Regions from separate parts of the Jeotgalicoccus huakuii genome, predicted to be linked through region 1. Evidence: predicted binding sites of a transcription regulator. Region 1 holds the regulator's gene; each other region holds the start of a gene.
The links. The regulator LexA, encoded in region 1, represses DNA repair genes until DNA is damaged. The targets are predictions, from matches to a motif close to CGAACATATGTTCG.
Positions count from the first base shown of each region.

Region 2: the regulator LexA is predicted to act here: its motif matches at 1,803-1,816, upstream of parE (DNA topoisomerase IV subunit B).
Region 3: the regulator LexA is predicted to act here: its motif matches at 1,342-1,355, upstream of V6E76_RS08185 (Y-family DNA polymerase).
Region 4: the regulator LexA is predicted to act here: its motif matches at 1,585-1,598, upstream of recA (recombinase RecA).

Region 1 is NZ_JAVIYN010000001.1:148,828-156,724, reverse strand. Features, by position in the region: gene tkt (transketolase) at 1-1,378, opposite strand, end outside; gene V6E76_RS00660 (DUF896 domain-containing protein) at 1,380-1,631, opposite strand; gene V6E76_RS00655 (hypothetical protein) at 1,723-2,025, opposite strand; gene lexA (transcriptional repressor LexA) at 2,168-2,785, shown strand; gene V6E76_RS00645 (CAP domain-containing protein) at 2,843-3,835, opposite strand; gene panC (pantoate--beta-alanine ligase) at 3,851-4,690, opposite strand; gene panB (3-methyl-2-oxobutanoate hydroxymethyltransferase) at 4,687-5,490, opposite strand; gene V6E76_RS00630 (ketopantoate reductase C-terminal domain-containing protein) at 5,567-6,448, shown strand; gene V6E76_RS00625 (DedA family protein) at 6,487-7,107, opposite strand; gene V6E76_RS00620 (protein adenylyltransferase SelO) at 7,136-7,897, opposite strand, start outside.
Region 2 is NZ_JAVIYN010000014.1:28,381-36,277, reverse strand. Features, by position in the region: gene acnA (aconitate hydratase AcnA) at 1-985, shown strand, start outside; gene plsY (glycerol-3-phosphate 1-O-acyltransferase PlsY) at 1,047-1,637, opposite strand; gene parE (DNA topoisomerase IV subunit B) at 1,841-3,823, shown strand; gene parC (DNA topoisomerase IV subunit A) at 3,810-6,239, shown strand; gene V6E76_RS08265 (alanine/glycine:cation symporter family protein) at 6,258-7,712, shown strand; gene V6E76_RS08260 (NUDIX domain-containing protein) at 7,815-7,897, shown strand, end outside.
Region 3 is NZ_JAVIYN010000014.1:10,557-18,453, reverse strand. Features, by position in the region: gene V6E76_RS08190 (hypothetical protein) at 405-1,229, shown strand; gene V6E76_RS08185 (Y-family DNA polymerase) at 1,372-2,643, shown strand; gene V6E76_RS08180 (GNAT family N-acetyltransferase) at 2,679-3,230, shown strand; gene V6E76_RS08175 (hypothetical protein) at 3,335-3,589, shown strand; gene V6E76_RS08170 (hypothetical protein) at 3,641-4,024, opposite strand; gene V6E76_RS08165 (hypothetical protein) at 4,151-4,978, shown strand; gene V6E76_RS08160 (hypothetical protein) at 5,014-5,355, shown strand; gene V6E76_RS08155 (hypothetical protein) at 5,315-6,709, shown strand; gene V6E76_RS08150 (hypothetical protein) at 6,816-7,391, shown strand; gene V6E76_RS08145 (hypothetical protein) at 7,458-7,799, opposite strand; gene V6E76_RS08140 (helix-turn-helix transcriptional regulator) at 7,799-7,897, opposite strand, start outside.
Region 4 is NZ_JAVIYN010000001.1:43,384-51,280, forward strand. Features, by position in the region: gene V6E76_RS00185 (DUF3388 domain-containing protein) at 1-10, shown strand, start outside; gene V6E76_RS00190 (helix-turn-helix domain-containing protein) at 26-895, shown strand; gene pgsA (CDP-diacylglycerol--glycerol-3-phosphate 3-phosphatidyltransferase) at 900-1,484, shown strand; gene recA (recombinase RecA) at 1,654-2,709, shown strand; gene rny (ribonuclease Y) at 2,879-4,429, shown strand; gene V6E76_RS00210 (nuclease-related domain-containing protein) at 4,678-5,589, shown strand; gene V6E76_RS00215 (TIGR00282 family metallophosphoesterase) at 5,811-6,569, shown strand; gene V6E76_RS00220 (ABC transporter ATP-binding protein) at 6,717-7,897, shown strand, end outside.

The DNA.
Region 1 (7,897 bases):
ATACATAAGTTACAGGTAATTTCATTAAGGCACTTAAACGTACCGCTGGTTTTAAGTAATCAGAAAATACGAAGAATGTACCGCCGTATGGATAAACGCCACCGTGGGCCGCCATACCATTTAAGGCAGCCGCCATTGCAAACTCTCTCACACCAAACCAAACATTACGCCCAGCGTAATTGTCTTTTGAGTAGTCTGTTGCATCCTTAACATTTGTTTTGTTACTACCTGCTAAGTCCGCTGCACCACCGAAGAAAGTTGGGATTGATTTAGACAATGCTTGAATCATATCCCCTGAATTACCACGTGTTGCCTTTTTACTTCCTGCTTCATAAGTTGGTAGTTCATCACTGTAGCCTTCTGGAAGCTTACGGTGAATTGCATCCATAAATTGTTGATGAAGATCACTATTTTCATTCTTAAAGTTATCCACTAATGAATTCCATGCGTCTTCTTTTTCCTGACCTCGAGCAGTTAAGGTCTCTTGGAAACGTTCGTAAACACTGTCATCAGCGACGAATGTTTGTGTGTGATCTAAGCCGTATGCTTCAAATGCACCACGTCGCTCATCTTCACCAAGTGGCGCCCCGTGTGAATCTGACTTACCAGACTTCGTCGGTGCCCCGTACCCAATAACAGTTTTCACTTCAATTAATGAAGGTTGATTTGTTGTTTTAGCCTGTTCAATAGCACGGTCAATTTCATCTAAATCGTTACCGTCATTCACTCGGATATAGTCCCAGTTGTAAGCTTTGAAACGCTCAGCTACGTTCTCTGAGAAACTCTTGTCTAAATCACCATCTAAGGAAATATCATTAGAATCATAAAGGACGATTAATTTACCTAAGCCTAGGTGACCGGCTAGAGAAGCTGCCTCATGAGAGATCCCTTCCATTAAATCACCATCAGATGCAAGTACATATGTATAGTGATCAACAAGTCCATTATTATTTTCAGAGTTAAACGTTGCAGCTAAATGAGTTTCTGCCATCGCCATACCGACACTCATTGCAAAACCTTGACCTAGTGGACCAGTCGTTACCTCAACACCTTCGGTATGTTTAAATTCAGGGTGTCCTGGTGTTTTAGATTCATACTGTCTGAATTCTTTTAAGTCATCCATTTCTAGAATACCCGATAAGTGTAATAAGCTGTAAATCAACATTGAACCATGACCAGCACTTAAAACAAAGCGGTCTCTGTTGAACCAATTTACATTTTTAGGGTTGAAGTTTAAGTGCTTCTGCCATAACACATAAGCCATTGGTGCCGCACCCATAGGTAAACCGGGGTGACCTGAATTTGCCTTCTCAATTGCATCAATGCTTAAAGATCTAATGGTATTAATTGCGAGTAAATCCGTCTTATCAAATGACATATCATTTGTCTCCTTTATCACTATCATTGTTTTTTTGTGCTTTTATATCTTTGACCTTTTGAGGCGTAACATCATTACCCTCTGGATCAATGACCTTAGTACTTTCAATGTGATTTCTAAAAGAATTTCTAAAGTTTGATAGATATTCTTTTCTTAATTTAGTCAGCTCTCGCATTTCAGATTCAGAAATATTATTTTCCTTTTTCTTTCTTGCAAGTGCATTGAGCTGTTTAATCTTGTCATCATCTAACATAAGCGTCATCCTTTCTCATATAATTTACCACAAAAAGAGTGCAGAGACCAAACGGTCCTGCACTTATTTTGAGAATAAACTCACAATATATCTATTTTACACTCGAAACCTCATAATTCATGAGGTGTTCTGCCATTCGATTTGTCAAAAGACCTGTTTGAACCACACCACTCACAAGTTCTTCATCTAAGCTAACTTCACTTTCTTCAGACACCACAGCGTTCGCTTTTTGTTCGCCATCAATTTCATTTACAATTTCTGTACTCACTTTCGTTTCAGAAGAATAAACGTTCTCTCCCTCTACTTGTTCCGTATTGGTAAAACTATATAAAAGCACTAGACTCAACGTCACGGTAAACAATCCCATCAATGATTTCAGTTCTTTAATTGTCATTTACATCCTCTCCTTCGAACAAATGTTTGTATTAACAATATAACAGAACACTTGTTCTTAGTCAACATAATTGCGAACAAATGTTTGTAAGCGTACTTACAATATGGTAAAATTTAATTAACATAAGGTTGGAGGTAAAATGATGAAAGATTTAACAGAGAGACAAAAAGATATATTTCAGTTCATAAAAAGAAACGTTAACGATAAGGGGTATCCACCAAGCGTTAGAGAGATTGGGAATGCTGTCGGTTTACAATCTAGCTCAACCGTACATGGACATCTCGCTAAATTAGAAAGTAAGGGCTACATTAAACGTGATCCTACCAAACCACGTGCGATTGAAATCGTGCAAGAATCAGATGTAAATGAATCACCTGTTATTCACGTGCCTGTCCTTGGTAAGGTCACAGCTGGTTTACCGATAACTGCTGTAGAAAATGTTGAAGAATACTTCCCCCTCCCAGAACATTTTACTGCCAACCATAATAGTGAAATCTTCTTATTAAATGTTGTTGGTGATAGCATGATTGAAGCAGGTATACATGACGGTGACAGAGTCATTGTACGCAAGCAAAACATTGCACACAACGGTGAAATAATTGTTGCTATGACTGATGAAGATGAAGCAACAGTTAAACGTTTCTATAAAGAAAAAGGATACTACCGTTTACAACCTGAAAATTCTACAATGGAACCAATATTCCTTGATAATGTGAGTGTCTTAGGTAAGGTAGTTGGTTTATTTAGAGAGTTTATTTAGCAAAAACACGCAGAATCTTAAAAGAGAAGATTCTGCGTGTTTTCTGTATATCATTTATTATTGTAAAAAGTTTTCAGTATAGAAAGGCACTTGTTCCTGATCATACTCAATCCCTATGCCCACTGATGTGAACTTATCATTTAAAATATTCACTCTATGAGATGGTGAGTTTAACAGACTGTGGTGAGCGAATATTGGAGAAGTATGTCCCGTTGCAATATTTTCACCAGCATAGGTATACCTCACGTTTTCTCTTTCCAACCTTTCCTTTAGACCATTTCCATCAGGATTATCATGATCAAAGAACTTACGTTCCGCCATGTCTAAGCTGTGATAGTAAGCAACATTATCCACTTCGGCATTTCTCTCTAACATGCCATAGCCATATTCATAACGTGTAGCATTTAAGAGATAATAGTGCATGAGTTCATTATCTTCTATTGATGGATGGTTATACAGCTCACTGATATCAATAATCTCGTCCTTATGTAAGACGAGCATACCATTGGCTTGATAGCTTTCGTGAATATCATAAAAGAAGTAAACATAGTAATTTCCGACATCAAAGACATCATATTCTTCATTTTCTACTTTCAAGCGTTTCCACTGCTTTCTAACATACTCCACCGGTTCACCGTAAGTATCTCTAGCCTTTTCTCGAGTCATCTTGTCTATACTCATCTTGCCGAGTGATACGTTTGGTGAATTAGTATATCCACCAGTCAATTCTCCGTCTCTTACGAGTAACATGTGAAAAGCACCAGGCTCATTTTTAATCACAAAATCACCTTCGTACTCGGAGTTTAAAACAGTTTCCCCTTCTGTCGTTACTGTAGAACCTAAGGAATAATCAATGTTGGTTTCTTGACTACTATAAACCTTTTCAATCTTCGTCGTATCATAACTGGGTATGAAGTGGCCTTCAAACCAATGACTGAAGTAATCTTCGTTCAACCCATTTTTAAAATCATAAGATTGAATGACTGGTACGATAAAAACCACTACCAAATATAAAATTACTAATCCAAGTGCGCGTCGTATCCAATTCATTCAAACTATTCCCCTCTAAATACTGACGTATAAATTATCGATGAGACGTGCTTTAGAAAATTGTACCGCTATGAATATGATAACATCACTGTCAATTTCATCTATTTCGCCGAGGTCATTTGCTGTATAGATTGCTAAATCATCGATGCTTCCACTCGTATATTGTTCAATATGAATCTTGATTAGCGATTGAATTTTATCGACATTGGTTTCACCGTCTTTAATTTTCTGACTCGCCATCTTTAATGCTTGGTAAATGTTCGGTGCTTCTTGATATTCCGTTGCTGTTAAATTCACATTTCTTGAACTTCTTGCAAGCCCACTCTCTTCTCTTTTTGTTGGAACGTCTTGAATTTTAACTGGCACATTAAAATCTTGAACATAACGTTTAATAATCATCAGTTGCTGGCGATCCTTCTCACCGAAAAACGCCATATCTGGTTGTATAATATTAAACAACTTACTCACTACAGTGACGACACCTTCAAAATGACCCGGTCGTTTTACACCATCGAGTATATTTGCCATTGATTTAATACCTATGTTAAATTCCATTTCTCTTGGGTAAATCACCTTTTCACTTGGTGCAAAGACAAGATCCACGCCGTAGTTTTCACATAAGGCTAAGTCCCCTTTTAAATCTTTGGGATAACTTTCAAAATCTTCTTCTGGTCCAAACTGCAAAGGATTTAAAAAGATACTGACGACAACGATATCACAAGCTTCTTTGGCAGCTTGGATTAAGGCTCCGTGCCCTTCATGTAGTGCGCCCATTGTCGGAACAAGACCAACAGTCTGTCTCTTATATTCACTTAAAATTTCTCTAGTTTCGTCAATTGTTACACTGTGTTTCACGTTTCGTACACCCGTTTCTTATAAGTGGTTTCTTCATCAGGGAAAGTGCCATTTTTCACTTCATCTCGGTAGGCTCTTAAACCGGACACCGCTGGTTCTGTAAGATTACCAAATTTTTTCACAAACTTCGGTAACCTGTCTGATCCATATTGAAGTAAATCATGGTAGACAAGTACTTGTCCATCTGTGTCAACGCCTGCACCGATACCAATAGTCGGTATGCTAACTGCCTCTGTCACTTTTTTAGCTAGATCGCTCGGAATCGCTTCTAAAACCATCATTGATACACCAATTGACTCTAAAGTCTTTGCATCTTCTATTAATTGTTCAGCCTGCTTAGTATCTCCAGCCTGCATTTTAAAGCCAGTAATACCGAAATGTTGCGGCGTTAAACCTAAGTGACCACATACCGGTATGCCCGCCTTAATTAATCCTTCAATTACATCAACACGCTCTGCACCTTCTAATTTAAGCATGTTCGCATCCGATTCCTGGTATAACTTTATACCATTACTAATCGCTTGATTAACATCACCATGATAAGATCCAAAAGGCATGTCCGCAATAATATATGTGTCATTTGCCCCACGGCGTGCCGCCTTAGTATGGTGAATCATGTCAGCCAAGGTCACCTTAACAGGAGAGTCATAACCAAGCACTACCATGCCCAGTGAATCTCCAACGAGTATAATATCGACACCAGCCGCCTCACAAGACTTAGCTGAAGGATAGTCATAGGCAGTTACCATGACAATTTTGTCATCGTGCTTCATGTTGATTAAGTCCGCAGTCGATTTCATAGTTTCCCTACTTTCTGAAATTAGATATACTTAATTTTACCACATAATCACCGGAAACAAAGAACGGAGTGACCATATGAAAATAGGTATAATCGGTGCTGGCGCTGTCGGATCAATCATCGCCACCGAGCTATCAAATCTAGATGTCGAATTAAAATTAATGGCAAGATCTAACCGTGATGGATTAACTATAAAAACTGGTGAAACCGTGCAGTATCACAAGATACCAGTTTATGATATTGACACAGTCGACGACAAATTCGATTTAATATTTATTGCCTCAAAGACCCCTGCCTTAAAAGATTTACAAGATAAAATCCCGACGCTCATGCATGAAGACACTGAGATTGTGTTCGCCTTAAACGGTATGGGTTATGACAATATGTTTTCACATGGTGTGCCAGCTGTTGTATATATTAGCGGCCAACAAAAAGAAGATTACATCGAACACTTTTTAAACAAAAAGTTGCTCATTGAAAACAAACAATATAAGGCACTTGATACACTCATTGAAATGATTCAAGCGAAACCTTCAGTCGAACTTCAAATAGAGAAGACTGAAGACTTTAAGCGAATAAGATATGAAAAACTCATCGTCAATACAGGTGTTAACACTGTTACTGCACTCAGCCAAAATACTGCTCGTATATTTAAAGATCAGTCTGTTGTTATGTTTACCAGACAACTCTTAAAAGAAGCAATCGATATTGTGAACACATGTAATCCTGATGGTGTCATCATTGATGAGGGTTTTATCGACACGGCAATAAATATGTATTTAGGCTATCCAGATCATATGGGCACAAGTATGTATTACGATGTCATGCAAGACAAGCCTACTGAATTTCAATATATTCAAGGATTTTTAATGACACTAAAGGGATCTTGTACAATCCATACACCTATTCTCGATACTGTAACATTATTACTAAAAGCATATGAAATTAGGGACAATTAAAAAGTACACTTGGCTAAATTAAACCAAGTGTACTCTTTTTAACTTCTCGCTTTTTTTTTCGGTCTATAATAAAAGAACCAGATTAAGAATGCGATACCTGCTACAGCTATAATGACATATGCGACATTTGAATAAACATCCATTACACTGACGATATCCTCCCAGTTTTCCCCCACTGAAGCACCGAGATAGACAAGAACGGTATTCCAAATCAGCGTTCCAATAGTTGTCAAAACTATAAAAAGCGGCATAGACATTTTACTCATTCCTGCAGGGATTGAAATGAGGCTTCTTATAAGTGGAACGAAACGACAGAAAAATACTGTCCAACCACCATACTTACCAAACCAATTATAGGATTTTTCAATGTCATTTTCTGTCACACGTAGCCACTTACCATATCTTAAGACAATCCGCTTCATCCGTTCTTTACCGAGGATACTCCCAAGATAGTAAAGGACAATAGCCCCGCCTACTGAACCCACAGTCGAGGCAATGATAACGCCAAAAATCGACATCTCAGTATGTGCTGTCATAAAGCCACCAAAGGTCAGGATGACCTCTGATGGAATTGGCGGAAAAATATTTTCTAGGGCAATCAAAAAGACAATCGCAAAATAGCCAAACTGATTTATTAAATCTTCTAAAATACTCTGCATTTATTTAGTTTCCTCATTCATTATTAAATTATGTTCCGCAATATGTTTTAAAATTCGGATCGATGTCGTCATCACCAGGTGCATCGGTATATTTGCCACCGATTTTGTCGTTATAAGGTTTAGACACTGCCTTAAGCAATTGCTTAACCTCACCGTAATGACCTTCTATTGCTTGATCTAATGCATCTTGGACGATATGGTTTCTAGGTACCATACTTGGATTTCTTTTATTCATTACTAGCTCGATTTCACCTTTCTTAGCAGTTTGACTCTTCTTTCTAGCCTGATATTTTTCAAACCATAAAATAAAGTCACTATCGTCAAACATAGGTAAAAGATGATAATTTGTAAGATAAAAATCACGAAACGTTCGAGTATAATCTGCCTTATGTTTAAACATAAGCTCTAGAAAATCATTAATTAGACTCTGATCATAAACATCCTCATGGTTCATATCTAATATCCCTAACTTCTCGCCCATTATAGAAATATACTTTCTATTGTAGTACTGTGGGAAATGATTTAAGGCATTTTGTGCAAGCTTAACCGCTTCTTCTTGTTCTTCTGCTAATACTGGAATTAAAGATTCCCCGAGCTTACTTAAGTTCCACTGGGCAATTGAAGGTTGGTTTTTATAACGATAGCGACCGTTTGTATCAATAGATGAGAAATAAGTATCTGGATTATAAGTGTCTAAGAAGGCACAGGGCCCGTAATCTAAAGTTTCACCTGCTATCGACATATTGTCAGTGTTCATCACACCATGAATAAAGCCTATTGCTTGCCATTC
Region 2 (7,897 bases), on a different contig from region 1:
CGATCTTAGAAATGACCCAATCGGACAAGATAAAGAAGGTAATGACGTATACATGAAAGATATCTGGCCGTCAATTCAAGAGGTTAGAGATACTGTAATGTCTACGGTCACACCTGAACTATTTAGAAAAGAATACGAAACTGTATTTGATTCAAATGAAACATGGAATGAAATTGATGTAACAGATGCACCATTATACGATTTTGCAGATGAATCGACTTACATTCAAAACCCTTCATTCTTCCAAAAATTATCCAAAGAAGCGGGTACAATTGAGCCGTTAAACGGCCTACGTGTACTTGGTAAATTCGGGGATTCAGTCACAACGGACCACATCTCACCAGCCGGTGCAATCGGTAAAGATACACCAGCAGGGCAGTGGTTAATTGAACAAGGCGTATCACCTAGAGACTTTAACTCTTATGGTTCACGTCGTGGTAACCATGAAGTGATGGTACGTGGTACATTCGCGAACATCCGTATTAGAAACCAAATTGCACCAGGTACAGAAGGTGGCTATACAACTTACTGGCCAACAGGTGAAGTGATGAGTATCTATGATGCATCACAAAACTACCAAAAAAATGGTACAGGCCTTGTAGTCATCGCTGGTGACGATTACGGAATGGGTTCAAGTCGTGACTGGGCAGCTAAAGGTACAAACCTACTAGGCGTTAAAGCAGTTATCGCGGCAAGCTACGAACGTATTCACCGTTCAAACCTAGTGATGATGGGTGTACTCCCTCTACAGTTTGTCAACGGAGAAAATGCTGAAGATCACGGCTTAGATGGTTCTGAAACATTTGATATCAATATTGATGAATCCGTTACAGCTGGAGAAATCATCGATGTTGTCGCAACGAAAGAAAACGGCGACAAAGTGACGTTCAAAGCAAAAGTACGCTTTGACTCTGAAGTAGAAGCAGATTACTACCGTCATGGTGGTATCCTACAGCTTGTACTACGTAACAAAATCGCATCGTAAGTAAAGAGAGGCATAAATTAAGTCCATCAGAACTTATTGTTCTGATGGACTTATCTTTCTTTTACATAAATGTAATCTTCGGTTCAGTTTTACTTTTAATACGTTTCATATTGGGTATATGCTTAACTATGACAACGATGCCGAGGATGATACCAAAGATGATCATAAACCAATCTGAGGTAAACATGACACCAATTAATAAGGCGAGTGCTGCAAATACACTCGATAGGGAAACGTATTTCGATAGTTTTAAGGTAATTAAAAATGTTGATACTAACACTATAAACAGAATTGGGTTCGCAGCAAGTATGGCACCACCACCCGTTGCAACAGCTTTCCCACCTTTGAATTTTAAAAAGATAGAATAGACGTGTCCGAGTGCTGCAACGACACCGTAAATCACGACAGGAAAGTCACCAGTCACATCGACGAGCATGGCGACCCAAACTGGAATCGCACCTTTTAAAATATCGAGAATAAGGACGACAATTCCTGCCTTTTTTCCGAGGATGCGAAAGGTATTCGTTGTACCCACATTACCGCTGCCATGTTGTCTTAAATCAATGTTGTAAAATAATTTACTGATAATTAGACTGAACGGAATTGACCCAAACAGGTAGGAAAAGATTAATAAAATAAGAACTGTATACAATAGATTATCCCCTTTTTATTATCAGGTACTAACAGTTTACCATATATCTTTAAATTATCACATAATTATATAAAGTTACCATTAATATCATTATGTAAACTAATGACAAAACATTCTTGCAAAATGTTTGGATTTACGTAAAAATAGATAAGTAGATTAATTTAACGAACATACGTTTGTATTGTTTGTAGGAGGATACAGACTTGGCTAAAGAAACCGGATATAATGATGAATCCATACAAATACTAGAGGGACTAGAAGCAGTAAGAAAACGTCCGGGTATGTACATCGGTTCAACCGATACGAGAGGACTACATCACCTGGTATATGAGATTACGGACAATGCTGTTGATGAGATTATTAACGGCTACGGTGATGAAATCAATATTACAATCAATAAGGACGAAAGCATTACAGTTAGAGACAATGGCCGTGGGATACCAACAGGTATGCATGCTAGCGGTGTACCGACTGCTGAGGTCATATTTACGGTACTACACGCCGGCGGGAAGTTCTCTTCAGGCTCCTATAAGTCGTCAGGGGGACTACATGGTGTAGGGTCTTCTGTTGTAAATGCGCTCAGTGAACACTTAAAACTCCGTTCATTTAGAAACGGTAAAATATATGAGATTACTTTTAAAGATGGCGGCAAGGTCGACACGCCCTTAAAAGAAGTCGGTAAGACAAAAGAGACAGGGACAGAAGTCACTTTTAAAGCAGATCCTGAAATCTTTAAACAGACGATCGCCTTTAACTTCGAAACGATTGTTGAAAGAATGCGTGAGTCTGCCTTCTTAACTCGTGGGCTTAAAATTACCATTAATGATAAAAGAACTGATGAAGAAGAAATATTCCAATATGATGATGGTCTGAAATCATTCATTAGCTTCTTAAATGAAGGTAAGGATGACATTGGTGAAATCGTCATGTTTGAAGGGACTTATAATGAAATGGTCGCAGAAGTTGCCTTTCAGTTTAACGACCAATACTCTGAAACAATCTTCTCCTTTGTCAATAACGTCCGTACTAAAGACGGCGGTACCCATGAGGTCGGTTTTAAGACCGGTTTCACTCGAGTCTTTAATGAATATGCCCGTAAAATTGGTGAGTTAAAAGATAAGGATAAGAACCTAGAAGGCTCTGACATTAGAGAAGGTCTAACAGCCGTCATTTCGATTAAACTCCCAGAACACCTCCTACAATTTGAAGGACAAACGAAAGGGAAGCTTGGTACGAGTGAGGCGAGAAACTTACTGGAGACACTCCTTACAGATCAACTCCCATACTTCTTAGAAGAGAACGGGGCCTTATCGACTCAACTTGTTAAAAAGGCAATTAAGGCAAGACAGGTGAGAGAGGCTGCCAGAAAGGCACGTGAGGATGCGCGTAGTGGTAAAAAGAACAAGAGTAAGGATACTTTACTATCTGGTAAGTTGACACCCGCACAAAGTAAGAACGCTAAGAAAAATGAATTGTTCTTAGTTGAGGGTGACTCTGCAGGTGGCTCAGCCAAACAAGGTCGTGACCGCCGTTTCCAGGCGATCTTGCCGCTACGTGGTAAGGTCATTAATACTGAAAAGGCGAAATTTGAAGATATCTTCAAAAATGAAGAAATTAATACGATTATCCATACGATTGGTGCGGGTGTCGGTAATGATTTTAAAGTAGAGGACTCAAACTACGACAAGATTATTATTATGACCGATGCAGATACGGACGGTGCGCACATCCAAGTCTTACTCCTCACTTTCTTCTTTAATTACATGAGACCACTGTTTGAAGCAGGTAAGATTTACATTGCCTTACCACCACTCTTTAAGTTAGAGAAGAAGGGTAAGAAAAAAGATGTCCAATACGTGTGGACTGAAGATGAACTAGAAGTAGCTCAAAGAGAGATGGGTTCAAATGTTGAACTCCAGCGCTATAAAGGTCTCGGTGAGATGATGGCTGAACAGCTATGGGAAACGACTATGAATCCAGAGACACGTACTTTAATTCAAGTGCGCATTGAAGATGAAGCCCTGTCACTTAAACGTGTGACGACACTGATGGGCGATAATGTAGAAATCAGACGTAAATGGATCGATTCAAACGTCTCCTTCACCTTAGAAGAAGGTACAAGTATCTTAGATAATCAAGATGTAGAAAAATTAGCAGAAAGTGATGAAGACTATGGCAGAGCATAATCCATTACAACAATTAAAGCTAGAAGATGTTATTGGCGACCGCTTCGGACGCTATAGTAAGTACGTCATTCAAGACCGAGCCATTCCAGATGTAAGAGATGGCCTAAAACCGGTACAAAGACGCATTCTTTACGCGATGTATAAAGAAGGAAACACTTTCGATAAAAACTATCGTAAGAGTGCGAAGACTGTCGGTAATGTTATTGGTAATTATCACCCACATGGTGAGAGCTCGATTTATGATGCCATGGTCCGCCTTGGCCAAGACTGGAAGATGCGTGAAGAGTTAATTCTGATCCACGGTAACAAGGGGAGCGTCGACGGTGACCCTGCAGCAGCCATGCGTTATACAGAAGCAAAGCTTGCTGAGATATCTGGAGAGCTCTTAAAAGATTTAAATAAGAACACAGTGCCTTTTATCGATAACTTTGATGATACAGAAAAAGAACCTGCAGTCTTACCGGCGAAGTTTCCAAACTTACTCGTCAATGGTGCAACAGGGATCTCAGCGGGTTATGCAACAGATATTCCACCGCACAACTTAGCCGAAGTCATCGATGCGACCTTAAAAGTCATCGATAAGCCTTCAGCAACAATTGATGAGCTCATGGAATTTGTTAAGGGACCAGACTTCCCAACAGGTGCCATTATTCAAGGTAAGAATGAGCTGAAAAAAGCTTATACAACTGGTAAGGGACGAGTCGTCGTTCGCAGTGTGGTCAATAAGGAAGAAACAAGAGGCAATAAGGTACTGATTGTCATCACTGAAATTCCTTTTGAAGTGAACAAGGCGAACTTGGTTAAAAAGATGGATGAAATCCGTGCGGACCGAAAAGTGGACGGTATTATTGAAGTCCGTGATGAGACGGACCGTGAAGGTCTAAGAATCGTCATTGAAGCGAGAAAAGATGCCAATATCGATGCGATTATCAATTATCTCTATAAGAAGACGGATCTACAAGTCTCATATAACTTTAATATGGTGGCAATATCCGACCGTGCACCTAAGTTGATGGGCTTAAAAGATATTTTAGAAGCTTATATCCGTCACCAAGAAATCGTCATTACCAACCGCTCGAAATATGAGCTCGAACATGCTCAAAAACGCATGCATATTATCGAAGGCTTAATCAAGGCGCTATCAATTTTAGATGAAGTCATTAAAACGATTCGTGAATCTGAGAATAAGAGAAACGCCAAAGAGAACTTAATTGAACGCTATAGTTTTACAGAAGCTCAAGCTGAAGCGATTGTCATGCTCCAACTTTATCGTTTAACGAATACGGACGTTGTAGAGCTTGAAACGGAGCAAAACGAATTAGAGTTTCAAATCAATCAATTAAATGAAATTTTAAATGATCCAAAGAAACTAAAAAGTGTGATCAAATCTGAACTTAGACAGATTAAGAAAAAATATGCCTCAGAGCGTTTAACTGTCATAGAAGACGAAATCCAAACGATTGAAATTTCTAAAGAGCAGTTAATTGCTAAAGAAGAAGCAGTTGTCTCACTGACTAAGGAAGGCTACGTCAAGCGTACAAGCATCCGTTCTTATAATGCCTCTAATTTCGATGAAATTGGTATGCGTGAAGGTGATAACGTCTTGTTCTCGACGTTCTCAAATACATTAGAACAACTGCTCATCTTCACTAATCTTGGAAATTATATGATTATCCCGGTCCATGACCTTCAAGATATTAGATGGAAAGATATGGGACAACACCTGTCATCCCGTTTCAATTTAAAATCGAATGAAGCACCGGTTTATGCGATGACCTTAGAGCAGTTTAGTCAAGACATTAATGTGGTCATGTCAACACAATCCGGTCAGGTTAAACAGACTGCTTTAAGTGAGTTTGAGGCAACAAGAATTTCAAGACCAATCGTTAACATGAAACTTAAAGCGAATGATGAAGTCATCGATGTGTCCTTGGCAAAAGCACCACAAGATTTATTGTTCATTACATCTAAAGGTTTGTCATTAAGATATGCCCTAGACCAAGTATCTGAAACAGGATTAAAATCTCAAGGTGTCAAGGCGATGAATGTAAAACCTGATGATCATCTCGTCTTAGGTCGTGTGATTCCAAATGAGGGTAATTTAATTACGGTATCAAACCGTGGTGCGGTTAAACGCACGAAATTATCTACCTTTGAACATGGTAATCGTGCGCAAGTAGGCTCGATGTTATATAAAGATATCAAGTCAAAACCACATGTGATTATCGGTGCAACCATTGTAGAAGATGGAAAGAATGTTAACATAGACTTATTAGCAGATGATCACAGTCATAGAACAAAAGCCAATGAAGTGCGAATCAGTGGTAAATATTCTAATGGTTCTTTCGTCGTCGATGAGGATACTTTCGGTCAGGTCAAACGCGTACATTTCTCTCAAATAGAGGAAGATAGATAATAAAAGGGGAGGAACTGAATGCAAGACTTTTTAAGTGTTTTTGAACAAGCAGTCAATTTTTTAAATGATTTACTGTGGCAAGAGGTCTTAATTGGACTATTAATTATAGCGGGACTATATTTCTCATTTACAACTAAATTTGTCCAGTTTAGATGGTTAAAAATTATGTTTTCTTCACTCGGTGAAAAACGAGCGAAGATGCCAGACGGAACGAAGGGGATTTCCTCATTCCAGGCCTTTACAATCAGTGCGGCCCAGCGTATTGGAACAGCGAATATCGCGGGTGTCGCAACTGCTATTGTGGTCGGTGGTCCTGGGGCAGTATTTTGGATGTGGATTGTTGCACTCTTAGGTGCAGCATCAGCATTCTTTGAAGCGACACTTGCCCAAGTGTATAAGGTCCGAGATTCAGAAAGTGGATTTCGTGGAGGCCCGGCCTACTATATGACAAAAGGTTTGAATCAAAAGGGGATTGGCTACATATTTGCGGTTCTCATGACCATTACTTTTGGTGTGGTCTTTGTCATGTTACAGTCCAACACCATTGCTAATGCTTATGATGAAGCCTTCAACGTAGATACTTGGTTATCCGGTGTCATCGTTGCAGTCGTCGTTGGCTTAGTAATCTTTGGTGGGGCCAAATGGATTGCCAATGTCGCAACTGCCATTGTGCCGATCATGGCAGGGCTCTATCTTTTACTGATTACCATAATTCTTGTCATGAACTATGACATGATCATACCGATGCTACAGACGATTGTTATGAATGCCTTCGGACTCGAAGAAGTCTTTGGTGGTGCCTTAGGTGCAGCGATTATCAATGGTTTCCAACGTGGACTCCTTTCCAATGAAGCGGGTATGGGTTCAGCACCGAACGCAGCAGCATCAGCTGCCGTCCGTCACCCCGTTCAACAAGGACTGATCCAGTCTTTAGGTGTTTACTTTGATACAATTATCGTCTGTACAGCGACTGCCATTGTTATTTTAATGTATACAGACTTAAGTTTTGGAGCCGATGCACCCCAAGGTATCCAAGTGACTCAAGCAGCGATGGACCAACAATTCTTCGGTTACGGTGGAACGATCATTGCAGTATTTATCCTATTATTTGCCTTTACGACAATTCTAGGAAACTATTTCTATGCACAAAGTAACTTAAGTTTCATTGTGGATAATAAGAAAGTAACGACCGCATTTAGAATCATTGTGACTATTATGACTCTAGTCGGTGCAGTTTTAGGTGTTCAGCTCGTGTGGACCTTAGCTGACCTCTTCATGGCCTTCTTAGCCATTATTAACTTAATGATGGTGGTTGCCTTAAGTCCGCTAGTGTTTGAAGTCATGCGGGACTATAAGGAACAAAAGGACCGGGGAGAATCACCGATTTTCTATGCAAAAAACATCACCTACAAACTGCCTGATGATAATCAGTGGGGCAATGAGGATTATAGAAAAGACGAAGATGATAAGTAAGAACATGAGCCAACCGACAAAAATCGGTTGGTTCTTTCTTGTCTAGAAAAATTGAAATATGGTAAGGTAACTATTATGTCTAAAGACGAATGAGGAATAGTAATGGAACTTTGGAACTTATATGATAAGGATCGAGTATTAACAAAAGAGACCATGGTCAGAGGAGACGAAATGAAAAAAAACAC
Region 3 (7,897 bases), on a different contig from region 1:
CTCCACCCCCTCCCGGAACATATTTAGCCCGGGAAGAATAGGCGATATAATAATTATAACAAAAATAGAACGTATGTTCGATATATAAATAGAACTTTCCTTAAGTCTCATAAAGAAACGTTTCAAACTGGTAATTTTATATTGCATATGTTAAATTATAGGTAACAAAAATAGTGTACATGACTTCACACGAACCACCAAACGCTGGGAAGAGCGTTTGGTGGTTTTTTAATCGGAGTTAAAATTCACCATCATTATTTATATGTATCTATTATGGTATGTTATAGGTATTAATTGTTTGGAGGTGTTAACAACTGAATAAGGAAAATGAAAAAGTTGTTTTTTATAAAAGGGTAGGTAAGTGGTGGATACTTATTATTGGTATCGTTCTCTCAATAATTGTCTTGCTTATTGGTGTGTTTACAATAGAAGGATTTCCTACTGAGATGTATACATCATTTGCAGCGTTTATTATGTTAATATCTACAGCAATTTTACAAAACATTGATCTTTCTTTGCAAAGAGAAGATTTAAAACTTAACAGAAAAGCTTTAGAAGAACAACGTGAAGAAATGCAAAAACACACAGATGAATTTTCTAAGACAAATGAAAGTAACAAGGAAAGCCTTGAAATGCAGAAGTTTTTCGAGCTAATAAGACTGAAAGAAGATCTTTATGTTGAAATTATAAAAAATAAAAATACAAACAATATAAATGCTTTGGAACACTTTAATGCATCAGCTATGCGAAAAATAAAAAATCAGGCTAAAAATGAACTAGCCCTTAAATTCAATAACTTTAGAGGTCAATTTGGGTTACATCATATGAATGATGATGATATTAAAGCTTATTACATTAAATGTAATGATGAAAACAAAGTGATTTTTCTAAACGCAACTGACAAAGCCATTAAAGAAACAGATATATTTTCTAATACTAAAGATGGAACGGAAAATTCAATTAAAAAACTGTACAAATACAATGAATTGTTAGAAAGAATGACTGATGAAGGTACTAAGGGATGGGTTCATCAATTCCAAGGCCCTCTTAATATATCGACCATGCTTGTTAAAAACTCAATGGAATATTTTTATGGTAGACCGAAATTACAAACAACTATTAAAGACATTTATAGTGGTTTACTTACAGAGGATGAAATACTTTTATACAGAATCATAGATAGAAAACTTACTCCAGAAGATTTGTTTGGATTAGAAGATGCAGATTAATGCATCTTTTTTTTACTATAAAAAATCTCTGCTTTATATGTTTCTTAGAATCAATTTTCTAAAAAAATATAAGTGTTATAACTCAACAATAAATTTAGATTCATGCTAAAATAGAACATATGTTCGATTTAGGAGGATCTAAATGTATCAATTATATAACTATAATCTATGTCCACAGCGTCATATCTTCTGTGTAGATTTAAAAAGCTTCTTCGCCAGTGTATCTTGTATATTAAAAGGCTTAGATCCTATGAAGGTAAAACTCGCCGTCGTCGGAGATACGAAAAGTATTGGTTCTGTTGTACTCGCAGCAACTCCAGAATTAAAAAAGATTGGCATTAAAACAGGATCTAGATTATTTGAAATTCCTTCAAGAAGCGATATTTATATCATCAATCCATCTATGAAAATATATCTAGATTACACCAAACGCATTACAGAAATTGCTTTGAAATACGTTGCGCCAGAAGATTTTCATCAGTATTCAGTTGATGAGTTCTTTATGGACGTCACACACAGCTACAAACTCTTTGCAGATAGTCCAAAAGCACTTGCTAAACTTATAAAAGATGAAATCTATGAAAAGACAAAGATTGGTTCTGCCATTGGTATCGGAGATAACATGTTGCTCAGTAAAGTTGCCTTAGATATTGAAGCCAAGCACATGCCGGACGGTATCACAGAATGGCGTTATCAAGATGTTCCAGACAAACTATGGAATATTAAACCACTGAGTAAGTTTTGGGGCATTAACCACAGAAGTGAAAAGAAACTCAACCAACGTGGCATATTTTCTATAGGAGACTTAGCAAAATATCCCCATACTCATTTAAAAAGAGACTTCGGTATTGTTGGTGTAGACTGGCACTTACATGCTAACGGCATTGATTTTAGTCAGATTAGCAACAAGCACGTCGTCCATTCACCATCCATTGCGAAGAGCCAAATACTTATGAGAGATTACCAATTCGAAGAAACCTATGTAGTTTTATTTGAACATATCGATGAAGTCGTCCATAGAATGCGTTTGATGAAACAACTTGCAAGAACCGTCGCTTTTACACTCGGTACCAAAGACGGTCATATATATAGAAAGCAATTTACCATTAAAGAAGGATCTAACAATGAAATGGATATTATGAAATTGGTTTGGAAACACATCAACAGAATCGCCGATCCCTATGAACTTTACAGAACCATCTCAGTCTCACTATCGAACTTTATACCAGACAGTGCCAAGCAGATTTCACTCTTTCAAGACCCAGACAAATTATTAAGAGAAGAAGCCCTAATGAAGACAATAGACGCTCTAAAAGAAAAATATGGACAACTGTCTATTATGCGGGCGATTAGCTGTACAGAAGCCTCTACCTTAAAATTGAGAGAAGGTTTGATAGCGGGGCATAAAAGGTAGAGGGACAATTTAAAAAATTGAAGGAGAGTGTACATATGAAAGATGATTACACTTATGTATCTATGGAATTAAATACACAGGTCAATACAGATTTAAAAATTATTGAAGGTAAAGGAAAGATTAGAAGCTATAATGATGATGACACATATGAAGATATAGGGTTCTTTACAGTATCTATAATGAATATATACAACTTGACTGAGACGAATTTATTTGATGTGTTTGATTCTGTAAATGATGCATTAAGTATATATGAGTATCTTAAGCCACAAATTGATGATAATGATTTTGAAATTGAAGGAATGAACTGGGGATCTTTAATGGTAATTGGTATGATGAATGTCAACAAAAATCACAGAAATAAAGTTATTGGTTCGCAAATATTAAAAGAAATATTAAAGTGGGGTAAGATTGCTGATATGGGTTGTATTATCCTACAAGCCTCAGCATATGAGTCGGAAAAAGAGAATAAGTTAAATGAGTCGAAAAGATTAAAAGAGTTTTACGAGAAAAATGGTTTCCTAGAGTTATCAGAAGACCCAGATAGCCAAGGTTTTTTAATGTACTATGATTTTACTCATGTTTAAGAATTTAAAAAGTTGACCCCCTTCTTCTATTTTATCCTCTTTAGGTTTAATAAAGACCGGAAAGGTAATTATAAGAGATAGAGGGACAGTAAGGAAGTGATGATATGCGGATTACGATATTGATATTATCTATCATCAATTTAATATATTTGATTACTACATTTGCAGCCAATCAACCAAATAATATTTACCTATCACCATTAGGCTTACCATTCTACAACGCAATCGTTTTAGCACTTTTAAGTGTCGTAATTTTACTCATCAGCAAAACAGGTGAGGGAAGCGCTAAAAAATTAAGTCTCTTTACGATAGGGATTAATATTATTGGAATATTCCTAGTAAGAATACTATTTTTATAAAACTAGGCTAGATGATTATATGTAATAAGACCTGATTTTCAGTATTGAAAGTCAGGTCTTTATATTTTCAGAGTCATAATTATTTAATCGCTGTTTAGTTTTATATGCATCTGCAAAAGAAAGTAAAATTAAAATCCAAAAGACTATATTATTGATTCTAAAAACACTCTCACTACCACCAGGGGATACGATATTTAATATAACTACTAATACTAAAACATAGAAAGTAGAATTTATTTGGAATTTATAAGTTTCTTTTAAGCCTTCATACTCAGTCTGACGAGAACTTACAAAAATCGACAGTCCAATTAATCCTAAAATAATTACGAGAACGAAAGACCTATTTAAATTTATAGGCAGTACACTAGAGTAGAAGTCGAGAATGATAACACCAGTTGCCAAAATTAGTACTATTATCCTTAAGTATTTATTCATATAACATCATCCTATTAAAAGTTTATTAATAGTAGTTTAGGCTAATAATTAATAACGTGATTTTTATATACAAATACCCTATTTCGGGATAGGAAAACAGTAAAGAAAATGGAGGCAAACAAGGTAATGAAGCGTATAGGAAGTCTAGTTGTTGTGCTTATGCTTGCTGCATGTAGTGGAGAAAATGAAGGTACAGAAGATCAGGAAGCTGTGAACTCTGAAGAAAATACTCAAGAAGTTGAAGATGACGAAGTTGCTGATCAAGAGACAGACATAGCTGAGGAAAAAGCATCAACAGAATCAGAAGCTACAGAAGAAAACGAAGAGGTAGAACAAGTAGAAGAAGAACCGACTGAATCTGAAACAGAAACTGAGGTCGAAGAAAATAATGGTGAAGTCGCAGAGACTCCAGAATTTACCGCTCATGAATTCAGTGAGGAAGAAAAACAGGCAATGAATGATGAATTTTACAACTGGGCAGTGGAACGTGCAGAAATAGGTGGTATGGCTGTTACTCCATTCTTCTTTACACATGGTGCTGCAGGATCGGGCGATTGGTATGCAAATACACCAGATGGAGAGGCACAAGTTCAAGATTTTAATAATCCAGGTTTTGACCATTTTGATATGCATATAATTGGAGGCGTCGCATTCTATCAACCATCAAGCGGTATAGTTGGTACGGACGACTTAGACAGAGTTCCAGGGACTGCTGAAGGATATAGTAATATAGCTGTACCAGAAACTAACATTCATAAATATATTCTTGTAGATAATGGTGTTGTATACGAGTTAATCGCACCTAAAGAAAATATGGCATTTTCAGCAGGTTTCGGTGAGTACGCAGATGATGGGACAAAAGATGGTGGAATTCCAACGGACAAAGACTTCGAAGTCTCCGGTGACCAAGAAGCACAAAATGAATGGCAGAAAATACTATGGGAATATCAATAGATAGATTTAACTTGTAAAAAAGGAGAAATAAAAAAATGGAAGCTAGTAAGATTAAAGAAATGTTAGATGATTTAGATTCACTTCCATACAAAAAAGTACTATTTAACGGATCATGGGGAATTGGTAAAACTAAGCATATTTTGGAAGCGGTTAAAGAGAATGAACACTATATATATATTTCACTATTTGGTAAGAAAGAAATTAATGACGTATATGAAGAAATATACTATCAAATCGTTTCAAAGTTTAGGGGGAATACAGAGAAATTATTAAACATTGCTGGAGACTTAAAGTACTCTCAATTTGGTTTTAGTATCTCAGTTCCTATAGTAAAAGATGTACTTAAAAAAAATACAAAAAAATTTAGAGGGAAATAAAAGAATAATAATATTTGATGATCTGGAAAGAAGAACCGAGAGCTTAGATATTAAAGAGGTATTAGGATTAGTAGATTATTTAACCAGTGGTAAATCTATAAGAGTTATATTAGTCTCATCTATTGATAATTTACCAGAGAATGAAAAGGATATTTTTAATGCGTATTCAGAAAAATCTATTGATAGAATATACGAGATCACATCATATTCTAATGGAGCGCCTGAGAATATACTAGGAAATGAAATATGGAATAGTATTAAACCAATTTATCACGAGAATTCAAAGACAAATTTACGGACAATGGAAAAAGTTAAATACTTTATAGATGAAATAGAAACGAAAAATAGTGACATTGAATATAGTCATAAATTTAACAAGCAAGATTTATATTTAATATGTGGTGCAGTCATATTATTTGTGGTTGAGCACAAGAAAGAATTAGTAAAAATAGACAAAATTGAGAAGGAGAGCATGAGAAAATCAGCAAAGAGGCATTATGAAAAACCGGAGAATAGATTTGAATATATAAACAGTTATATTATTGGAAATAAACTAAATAATGATATGATGAAAAACCTCACATCGATTTTACTAAGTTGGTTTATGACAGGAGAAATTAGAGAGGAAAAATTAGTGAAAGTGAAAAAACAGGTTGAAGCTAATAATTTTGAAAAAATTCCATTATTTATGTCGGAAAAAGAATTAATGAAAGAGATAACTGATATCACTTCGTACACTGACAGAGGTGAAGGATATATTTCACTACATAGTTTTTTAAAACGATTAGACGAATTAGCTTATATTGCTGAACAAACTAAATTAGACTTTAAACACGATGCATGTGACATAGTGGATTGGATATTTAATAAGACAAATTTCATAGATTATTATGAGGTGTTACCTCATAATATTTTGTTAGTAAAACAATCTAAATTTATTGTTAATGTCTTGGATAATTTAAATTATCAGTATTTGAAAAAATATAATCAAAAAATAACAGAGAAATTAATAATGAATAGGGACAAAGGATTATTAAATAGAATTGATGTGTTTGAAAATCTGAAAGATCTTCATAGATTACTCATTTATTACGAGTATAAAGATGAAGAACAAAAGTTTTTAAGTAATTTGAAAAATAACGAATGGTATTTTCCTCTTCCCTATGGAGAAATCAAAGAAGAACATTGGACATATTGTCATTTGTTATTAAGTGCTATTAATCAGCTAAGTGACAAACGTAGAGACATTAAAAAAGATGCAGTGGATTTCTTTGAAGAAAAGATAGAAAAATCGAAAGATGAAATATTTAAGTACAGAATGAGGTCACTGATTAATCAATATTTAATCAGTTAATACTAATTAATTAGCAAAGTGAATAATTGAGAAGAGCCTAAATATTGTGGTTAATGTAGCCATTGTATTTAATCTCAAAAATCTTTATGAAGAGGGGAAAGTATGTATGAGTGAGGAAAATCTGTTTCAATTAACGTATGTTGGGTTTGGAGCAATAGTTACCTTAGTTAGCGCAGTATTAATATACTTTTTACAACAATTAATATACAGATATTTAAAACGGAGAGGTGAAATATCTGTATATTATAAACACGTGTATAGTAAACATGATGGGAAGTTAGCATCGTTTAAGGAAAGAAAAAACCAATTAACAATCCCACTTTGGCTAGAGATTCACAATAATAAAGAAGTTAATCAAATTATAAGAAATGTTAATTTGGCTCTTTACAACTCTACTGAGGAAGTAGATATAGCAACTCAAAGTAATTACATTGAAAAAGGGTCAGAGATTATATATCTAGGTAATAATGGTTCGTATTCATTTAATCTACCTCCAGAATCTATACAACAATATGAAGTATATTATATCTTTAACAAGACTGACATGAATGCTAAATTTGATTCTATATATTTAACATACTATACTTCAAAAAATAAGAAAGTAGAATCTAAAATTTTCGAGATACAAGATGGATGGGACAGTAAAGAATTAAATATGGATAGAGACTGGATTAAGTCCTAAACTAATGTCTCAATCATATAAGAGCCTTGGTCTGTATTTAACTTATATAATCAGGTTGATATCAATTTAAATCTTAAAAGCAAACATAAAAATCAATCCATTCACTATACCAAAGACCAGCGACAACATTGTCCCAACTAAAACATATTCACTTTCTTTTCTAACAGACTCGCTGGATTTATCCCCAGAGAAGCGGAGAATAGATTTAGCCGCAACTAAGAGTCCTAAGGCTGTATATTGATTCAACATCACAAATGCAATCGTTAATAATCTTTCACAGTAGCCGATCGTCATTCCAATACGGTCGGTTTCTGTATTTTTCTCACCTGATAAAATCTCCAGGATGATTTTTATCAAGCCACCGCTAATTATATACAGAGTAATACCAATCATAATTAATAGTACCATTATTTTCCTCCTGACCCGATTATATCACGGAGCTGATCTACAAGCGCTTCTGAGTTAAGTGAATAGGTAGATTTTACATAATCAATAATCTCAGTTAA
Region 4 (7,897 bases), 110 kb from region 1:
CTTTTTCTAATTGGAGCTAAAGATTATGAAACTAGGGACTTACTTAAAAAATAAAAGGGAAAAATCCGGCATCACTTTAAGAGAGATGGAAAGTGGCTCAGGTATAAAAAAATCAGTCATCTTAATTATCGAAGCGGGTGACTTATCAAAACTCCCTGAACCGAAACATACTAAACACCTTATTAGAAAGTATGCTGATTACGTAAAACTCGATGCTGATATGCTCTTTGAGCGTTTTAGTGATGAGCTTCCGAAAGCGACAACAGATCAGCAGAAGAGAAATCAAAAAGAAGATCAGGACTTTAAATACTTAAAGAAAATTTTAATCGGTTTTATTACGATGATCCTAGTCTTGTTTGTTGTTTGGCTTGTACTTTTGCAAATCGGTTCTGAAGGTGACCTCTTTGAAACTAAACGGGTCTATGAAACAGACTCTGAAGTTATTGATGACATTGCTTCATCAAATGAAGAAGAATCGACCGAAGCACCAGAAGAAGAAGCTGAATCTGAAGAACCAGAAGGAGAAACAGCTGAAGAAGAAACAAAGGAAACAAGCGAGGAAGAAGCTGAAGAAGCGCCGACAACCGATGTGAGTTTTGTCAATCGTGAAGGTAATACTTTGATATACAATATTACGACGAGTGACACTTTTTCAGTGGAAATTTCAGGAGATGAGCCTTCTTGGGTTAGCCTAACTGATGACCTTGAAAATTCTTATCTATATGAGGAATCTGAAGGTGGCACTTTTGATATTGATCCAGAAGCGTCTGTATTAAATTTGGCACTCGGAAACTCTACGAATTTTGATGTCTCAATTGATGGTCAGCCACTCGACAATTCCTTACGTGGTGATACGGTAACAATATATTATCAATTTAACATAACGAGGGAGTGACAAAATGAATATACCTAATTGGTTGACTGTGTTTCGAGTCATCCTTATTCCAGTCTTCTTAATCTTTGCCTTAGTCGATTTCGGTTTTGGCAATACGACCTTCCTCGGTGGGGAAGTTATCCGTATTGAACAGCTCATTGCTGCTGTTACCTTTGTCGTTGCCGCATTGACTGACTTTTTAGATGGCTACTTAGCCCGTAAATGGAATCTCATTACCAACATGGGCAAATTTTTAGATCCGCTTGCCGACAAACTCCTCGTCACGACCGGTTTAATTGTCCTAGTTGAATGGCATGTTATTTCATCCTGGATTGCAGTTGTTATCATCGCACGTGAATTTGCAGTCACAGGTTTAAGACTCTTACAAATTGAGCAGGGCTACGTGTCAGCAGCAGGCCAGCTTGGTAAAGTGAAGACGGTCTTTCAAATGTTTGCACTAGTATTTTTACTTTTCGGTGATATTATGACAAGCTTCCTACCATTTTCACCAGGTATGGTATTAATGTACATTGCAGTCTTCTTTACAATCTTATCTGGAGTCGAATACTTTGTTAAAGGCCGTGCTGTTTTTAAGGCAGACCATAAATAAAAAATTGTCGATAAAAACCAACAGAAAAGTGAAGTTTAGTAATGAATCCTGGCGGTAATTAGAAAATGGTCAGCAAAAATTAAAATTTTGTATTTAAAAGCGAACATATATTCGCTTTTTTATTTTATGAGTGATATAATAAATATGAAATCACGACTGGAGGTACATTATGGACGAAAGACATAAAGCGATAGATACAGTAATTAAAAATATGGAAAAATCATTTGGTAAAGGTTCGGTAATGAAGCTAGGAGATGACGTTGGACGTAAGGTACAAACCACTTCATCAGGATCAGTCACAGTAGACAGAGCACTCGGTGTAGGCGGTTATCCTAAAGGCAGAATTATAGAAATCTACGGACCGGAATCTTCAGGTAAGACGACAGTATCCCTACACGCGATTGCAGAAGTTCAGAAAAATGGAGGCATCTGTGCCTTCATTGACGCAGAGCATGCGCTCGATCCAGAATATGCTAAGAATCTTGGTGTAGACATTGATAATTTATATATTTCACAACCAGACACAGGTGAGCAAGCACTAGAAATTACAGAAGCTTTCGTACGTAGTGGTGCTGTAGATATGGTCGTTATCGACTCTGTAGCAGCTCTAACACCTAGAGCGGAAATAGAAGGTGAGATGGGTGACTCTCACATGGGTCTTCAAGCCCGTCTGATGTCTCAGGCACTACGTAAACTTTCAGGTGCCATTTCTAAGTCAAACACAACTGCCTTATTCATCAACCAAGTTCGTGAGAAAATTGGTGTGATGTTCGGTAACCCAGAAACAACAACCGGCGGACGTGCCCTAAAATTCTATAGCTCAGTACGTCTTGAAGTCCGCCGTGCGGAAAGTCTTAAAGTCGGTCAAGATATCGTTGGTAACCGTACTAAGATTAAAGTTGTAAAAAATAAGGTTGCACCACCGTTTAAAGTGGCAGAAGTCGACATCATGTATGGTGAAGGTATTTCTCGCGTCGGTGAAGTGATTGACCTTGGTGTAGAAGAAGACATCATTGAAAAAAGTGGTGCTTGGTATTCTTACAATGGTGAAAGACTTGGCCAAGGTAAAGAGAATGCGAAGAATACACTAAAAGAAAACACTGAACTATACGAAGAAATCCAAAGAAAACTGCGCTCGGCACTCGGCTTTGGGGAAGATATTGAAGTCACTGAAGAAGAGGATGAGAAAGAAAGTACACTCTTTGATGAAGATGAATTAAAATAAGCTTATATAGCAATTTATTAAAAGTCGGCAAGCACGGGAAATGTAAATTCTCGTGCTTGCTTTTATGTAACATTATATTTAAAATTGTAATATATAATATTTTAATTCAACTCATATTATATTTAACACACTTTAGAACCGAGATAGGGAGGTGTTTATTGTGGACTTAATGAACATTCTCTTCATCCTAATTGGTATTATTCTAGGTGTTGTTATCGGATATTTTATTGTCAATAACATGTTGACGAAAAAGCAGCAACAAGCGAGAACATCAGCTGATCATATAATTTCAGAAGCAGAGAAAGAAGCTGACAATCTCAAGAAAGAAAAGCTGCTCGAAGCGAAGGAAGAAAACCAAAATCTGAAGGAAGCTTTCGATGATGATATGAATCGTCAACGCGCAGAGATGAAAGCATATGAAAACAGATTAATTCAACGAGAATCATCCTTAGATCGTAAAAGCGAAACGCTAGATAAGAAAGATGACTCGTTGGAACAAAAAGAAGCTAAAATTGAAGAAAAACAGCAGATGGTAGATGCCAAGGATGACGAGATTAATGAAAAAATTAGTCAACAAGAAACAGAATTATCCCGCATCTCCGGACTGACTCGTGATGAAGCGCGAGAAGAGTTGTTCTCTCAAGTAGAACAAGAACTGTCACATGATATGGCTGTAATGGTAAAAGAAAAGAAAGAAGCAATGACCCGCGATGTAGAAAAAGAAGCGCGTGAACTGCTTGCCCTAACGGCACAGCGTTACGCAGCAGAATATACAAGCGAGTCCACAGTGTCGGTAGTCAACCTACCAAATGATGAGATGAAAGGTCGCATCATTGGCCGCGAAGGTCGTAACATTAGAACACTTGAAACGCTGACTGGAGTCGATCTCATCATCGATGATACGCCAGAAGCAGTAATCTTATCAGGCTTTGATCCGATTCGTCGTCAAATTGCGAAAAGTGCCCTAGAAGCACTCGTAGAAGATGGCCGAATTCATCCAGGACGTATTGAAGAAATGGTTGATAAATCCCGTCGCAATATGGAAACTGAAATTCGCGACGCAGGTGAAGCTGCTGCATTTGAACTCGACATTCATAACTTACATCCAGAACTTTCTAAGCATTTAGGTAAGATGAAATATCGTCTAAGCTACGGACAAAACGTCCTCAAGCACTCAGTAGAAGTTGGATATCTTGCAGGTATCCTAGCAGCAGAACTCGGCGAAAACGTTGCACTCGCTCGCCGTGCTGGACTACTTCATGATATCGGTAAATCCATCGACCATGAACTAGAAGGATCACACGTTGAAATCGGGGCTGAACTTGCTAAACGTTACAAGGAAAAAGACACAGTTATCAACGCAATTGAATCACACCACGGTGATGCTGAACCAACAAGCGTCATTTCAATCCTTGTTGCAGCGGCAGATGCCTTATCAGCTGCCCGTCCAGGTGCAAGACGCGAAACACTCGAGAACTACGTTAAACGTTTAGAAAAACTAGAGCACATAGCAGAAAGCTATGAAGGCGTTGAAAAAACCTTTGCAATTCAGGCCGGACGCGAAATTCGTGTCATGGTAAGTCCTGAAAATATCGATGACCTTAAAGCCCATCGATTAGCAAGAGACATTAAAAAACAAGTAGAAGATGAACTACAATATCCAGGACACATAAAAGTGACAGTTGTCCGTGAGATGAGGGCCATAGAATACGCTAAATAGTATTTAGAGAATCCCCCAGACTAATTCCTAGTCTGGGGGATTTTTGTATGGTGCTTTTTACCATTTTTCAAATAAGTACTTACACTTTCGCCATTATTGTATTTGTGAGGGCTTTTAGCTGAAAAACTATATTTTCCATGTATAAATAGAAGTGAGGAAATATACAAATTGGAGGAAAAATGTTCTTAAATCATCGTAAGCAACCATTCGAACTTTTACATTATGCCGCTTTAGGAAAACGTCGAGTATTGACAGAAGAAGAACAAACCGCCTTGAGAACAAGTCATAAGGGGTTTATCAGAGAAAAGAATTACGATTTGATTTTGGATGAAACCGGCCACAGAAATATGCATATATTTCGTGATGTCTTTTTGAAAATCGGTAAAAGTTATACCCAGTTTGATAGCATCATCATCGCTGAAGATAGAATATCACTCAATGAAATCAAAAACTACAGCGGTGAATATAGATTTGAAAATGGTAATTGGTATCGAAATCAAAGGCAGATGAGTGATAACCCTTTTGTTCAAACAGTGCGAGCAAAAAACAAACTTCAGCGACTAATGACAGAGAACAACATTCAATACAATGTTGAGTCGGCCACCGTCTTTGTGAATGATGGTTTTAGGTTGATTAGTGACGACGATAAGATCTGGAAGACCACCGTGTTACGAAATTATCTTAGGTCATACTTTTCAAGTCGGGGTAGTAGTTTTGTGGGCAATCGTACAAAGAAGGCAGCTGAAATAATTAAAACTGCTATAGCTGAAAATCCCTATTTACCAGATGCTATAGATATAAAGACGTTGAAGCTGGGTCTTTATTGTGGGGTTTGTGGGCACTTTGATTTGGAGAAGGGTCAATTCCATTTTTTGTGTGCAAATTGCGGGACGAAGGAGAGTAATAGTACCCACGTTTTACGTACCTTTAGCGATTTTAAATTCCTCTTCCCTAATGAAAAAATGACTAAGAGGAAGGTGCTGCAGCTGGCGGATCATCAGTTGTCCGATACTACCATTAAACGTTATTTAGCAAAATTTTGTACTAGAGATACAAGTGTGAAAACTGCTTGTTATAAATTTAAATTTTATGATTTTGAAGAAGCTATGACGACGATAAAGGACATAAGATATAAAGATTGGGTGAAAATTGTTGAATGATGGAGGTAGTTTGTCTTTATCGGCTCGGTGTGGAACTGACAGCGGTCCGCTAGGGATTTATCGGCTCGCTGTGAAACTGACAGCGGTCCGCTAGGGATTTATCGGCTCGCTGTGAAACTGACAGCGGCCCGCTAAAGATTTATCGCACTGTTCTATCCCAAACATCGACACGGAAATCAGAAATAATGTATAATACTAGCAGTAGATAGGGTGGTTTTGATATGAGAATATTATTTATCGGAGATGTGGTCGGAAAAGTTGGCCGCCGCATGTTAAAAAATTATTTACCTGGGTTAAAAAAAGAACACGGCGCGCATTTCACAATTGTGAATGGTGAGAATGCTGCACACGGTAAGGGGATTACCGAGCGAACGTATAAGGAAATACTAAGTGCGGGTGCGGATTTTATCACGCTAGGGAATCATGCTTTCGCTAAACGTGAGGTATACGATCTCCTCAATACAGATGTGAAAATGGTAAGGCCGGCAAATTTCCCAGAAGGTACACCGGGTGAGGGGGCCAAAGTGGTCAACATCAATGGTAAGAAGCTGTTGATCGTTAATCTTCAGGCGCGTAGTTTCCTTGAGCCAATTGAAAATCCTTTTAAAGTTATCGATAAAATTCTTGATAGTCATGAATACGATCAAGCTTTCGTCGACTTCCACAGCGAAACGACGTCGGAGTCAATCGCCATGGGTTATTATTTAGATGGTCGGGTGAATGCTGTCGTTGGTACGCATACCCATGTGCAAACGAATGATGCGACCCGATTAGAAAATGGGACAGTTTACATAACGGACGTTGGTATGACTGGCTTTAAGGATGGAATTCTTGGTATTAGAAAAGATGAAGTCATCAGAAGGTTCATAACAAATTTACCTGAAAGACATGTGGTACCTGATGAAGGAAAAGGTGTCATCAGTGGCGTCATTATCGACACAGATCAAAAATCAATTAAAAATTTCAAAGTAGAAGAATAACTATGAAGGGTTCAGTTCAAATATAAACTGAACTCTTTTTCTTTATTCCAATCAAATTTAGTGAAAATTTCGTCTGTTTTATGGCATAATATAATTAATTCGGTTTTCGAAATAAGTATGTGGGATTGAAACAAGGGGTGCGTGTGTATGTTAACTGTCTACCGTTATGCAACGAAATATAAATGGCTGATTATCGTTGCTTTAGTGTTTATGTTTATTGAACTGATTGTTGAATTAATTCAGCCACTGTTTATTCAGCAAGTCATCGACCAGGGGATACTTGCCAATGATTTAGATAACGTCATATTTTATTTAATTGTGATGTTTGCAGTATCGCTGATTGCCTTTATATCAGGGATTCTGAATACATATTTCACTAGTCATTTAACCAATATGTTTGGTTATGATTTAAGAATGGCAATTTTTACTAGAGTCCAGCACTTTACTTTAGCAACATTCTCGAAATTTCCAACTTCAAGCTTGATTACACGACTCACACAAGATGTTCTTCAAACAGAAATGCTCTTGTACATGAGTTTACGTATATTACTTAGGGCACCACTGCTCGTTATTGGTTCCTTGGTCATGTCATTTGTAGTCAATCCGACACTTGGTTTTTATCTATCAATTCTAACGCCAGTCCTTGCGGTATTCTTATTCATTACTGCGAGAAAAGGGGCAAAAGTATTTTTAAGAGTGCAGCACTGGCTTGATAGAATTAACCGTTTTATTCAGCAAAATTTAGAAGCTGTTAGGCTGATAAAGGCCAACGACAGAGGGAAATTCGAAGCAAATAAATTCGCCAAGGTCGCAACCAAGTTAAAGACAGACACGACTTATGCTTTACGATTGATGGAATCGATATTACCGGTCTTACTTTTAATCATGAACGGCAGTTTACTACTGGTCTTATGGGTGGCATCTGACATTCTACAAGGTAACGCTGTTGCTGTCGGTGAGATTGTAGCCATCATTAACTACGCCTTAAGAATGCAGGGTGGATTCTCAATGTTTGCCTTTTTAATTATCGCGACATCTCGTGCTAAGGCGTCAAGTGACAGAATAAGTGAAGTCCTTCATTCACCAATTTCAATAGATGGAGAACAGACGTATAAAGAGAGTGAAGAAGAAGGTTACGTTAAGTTTGAAAATGTATCATTCAAATATCCAAACGCCTCGCGATATGTACTTAAGAACATATCATTTGAAATATACGACAACGAAAACTTTGTCATCATGGGCGGAACAGGTTCAGGTAAGTCCACTTTGATTAGCTTGATTCCAAATATGTATGACCCGACAGATGGGAAAGTCTATGTCAATGATAA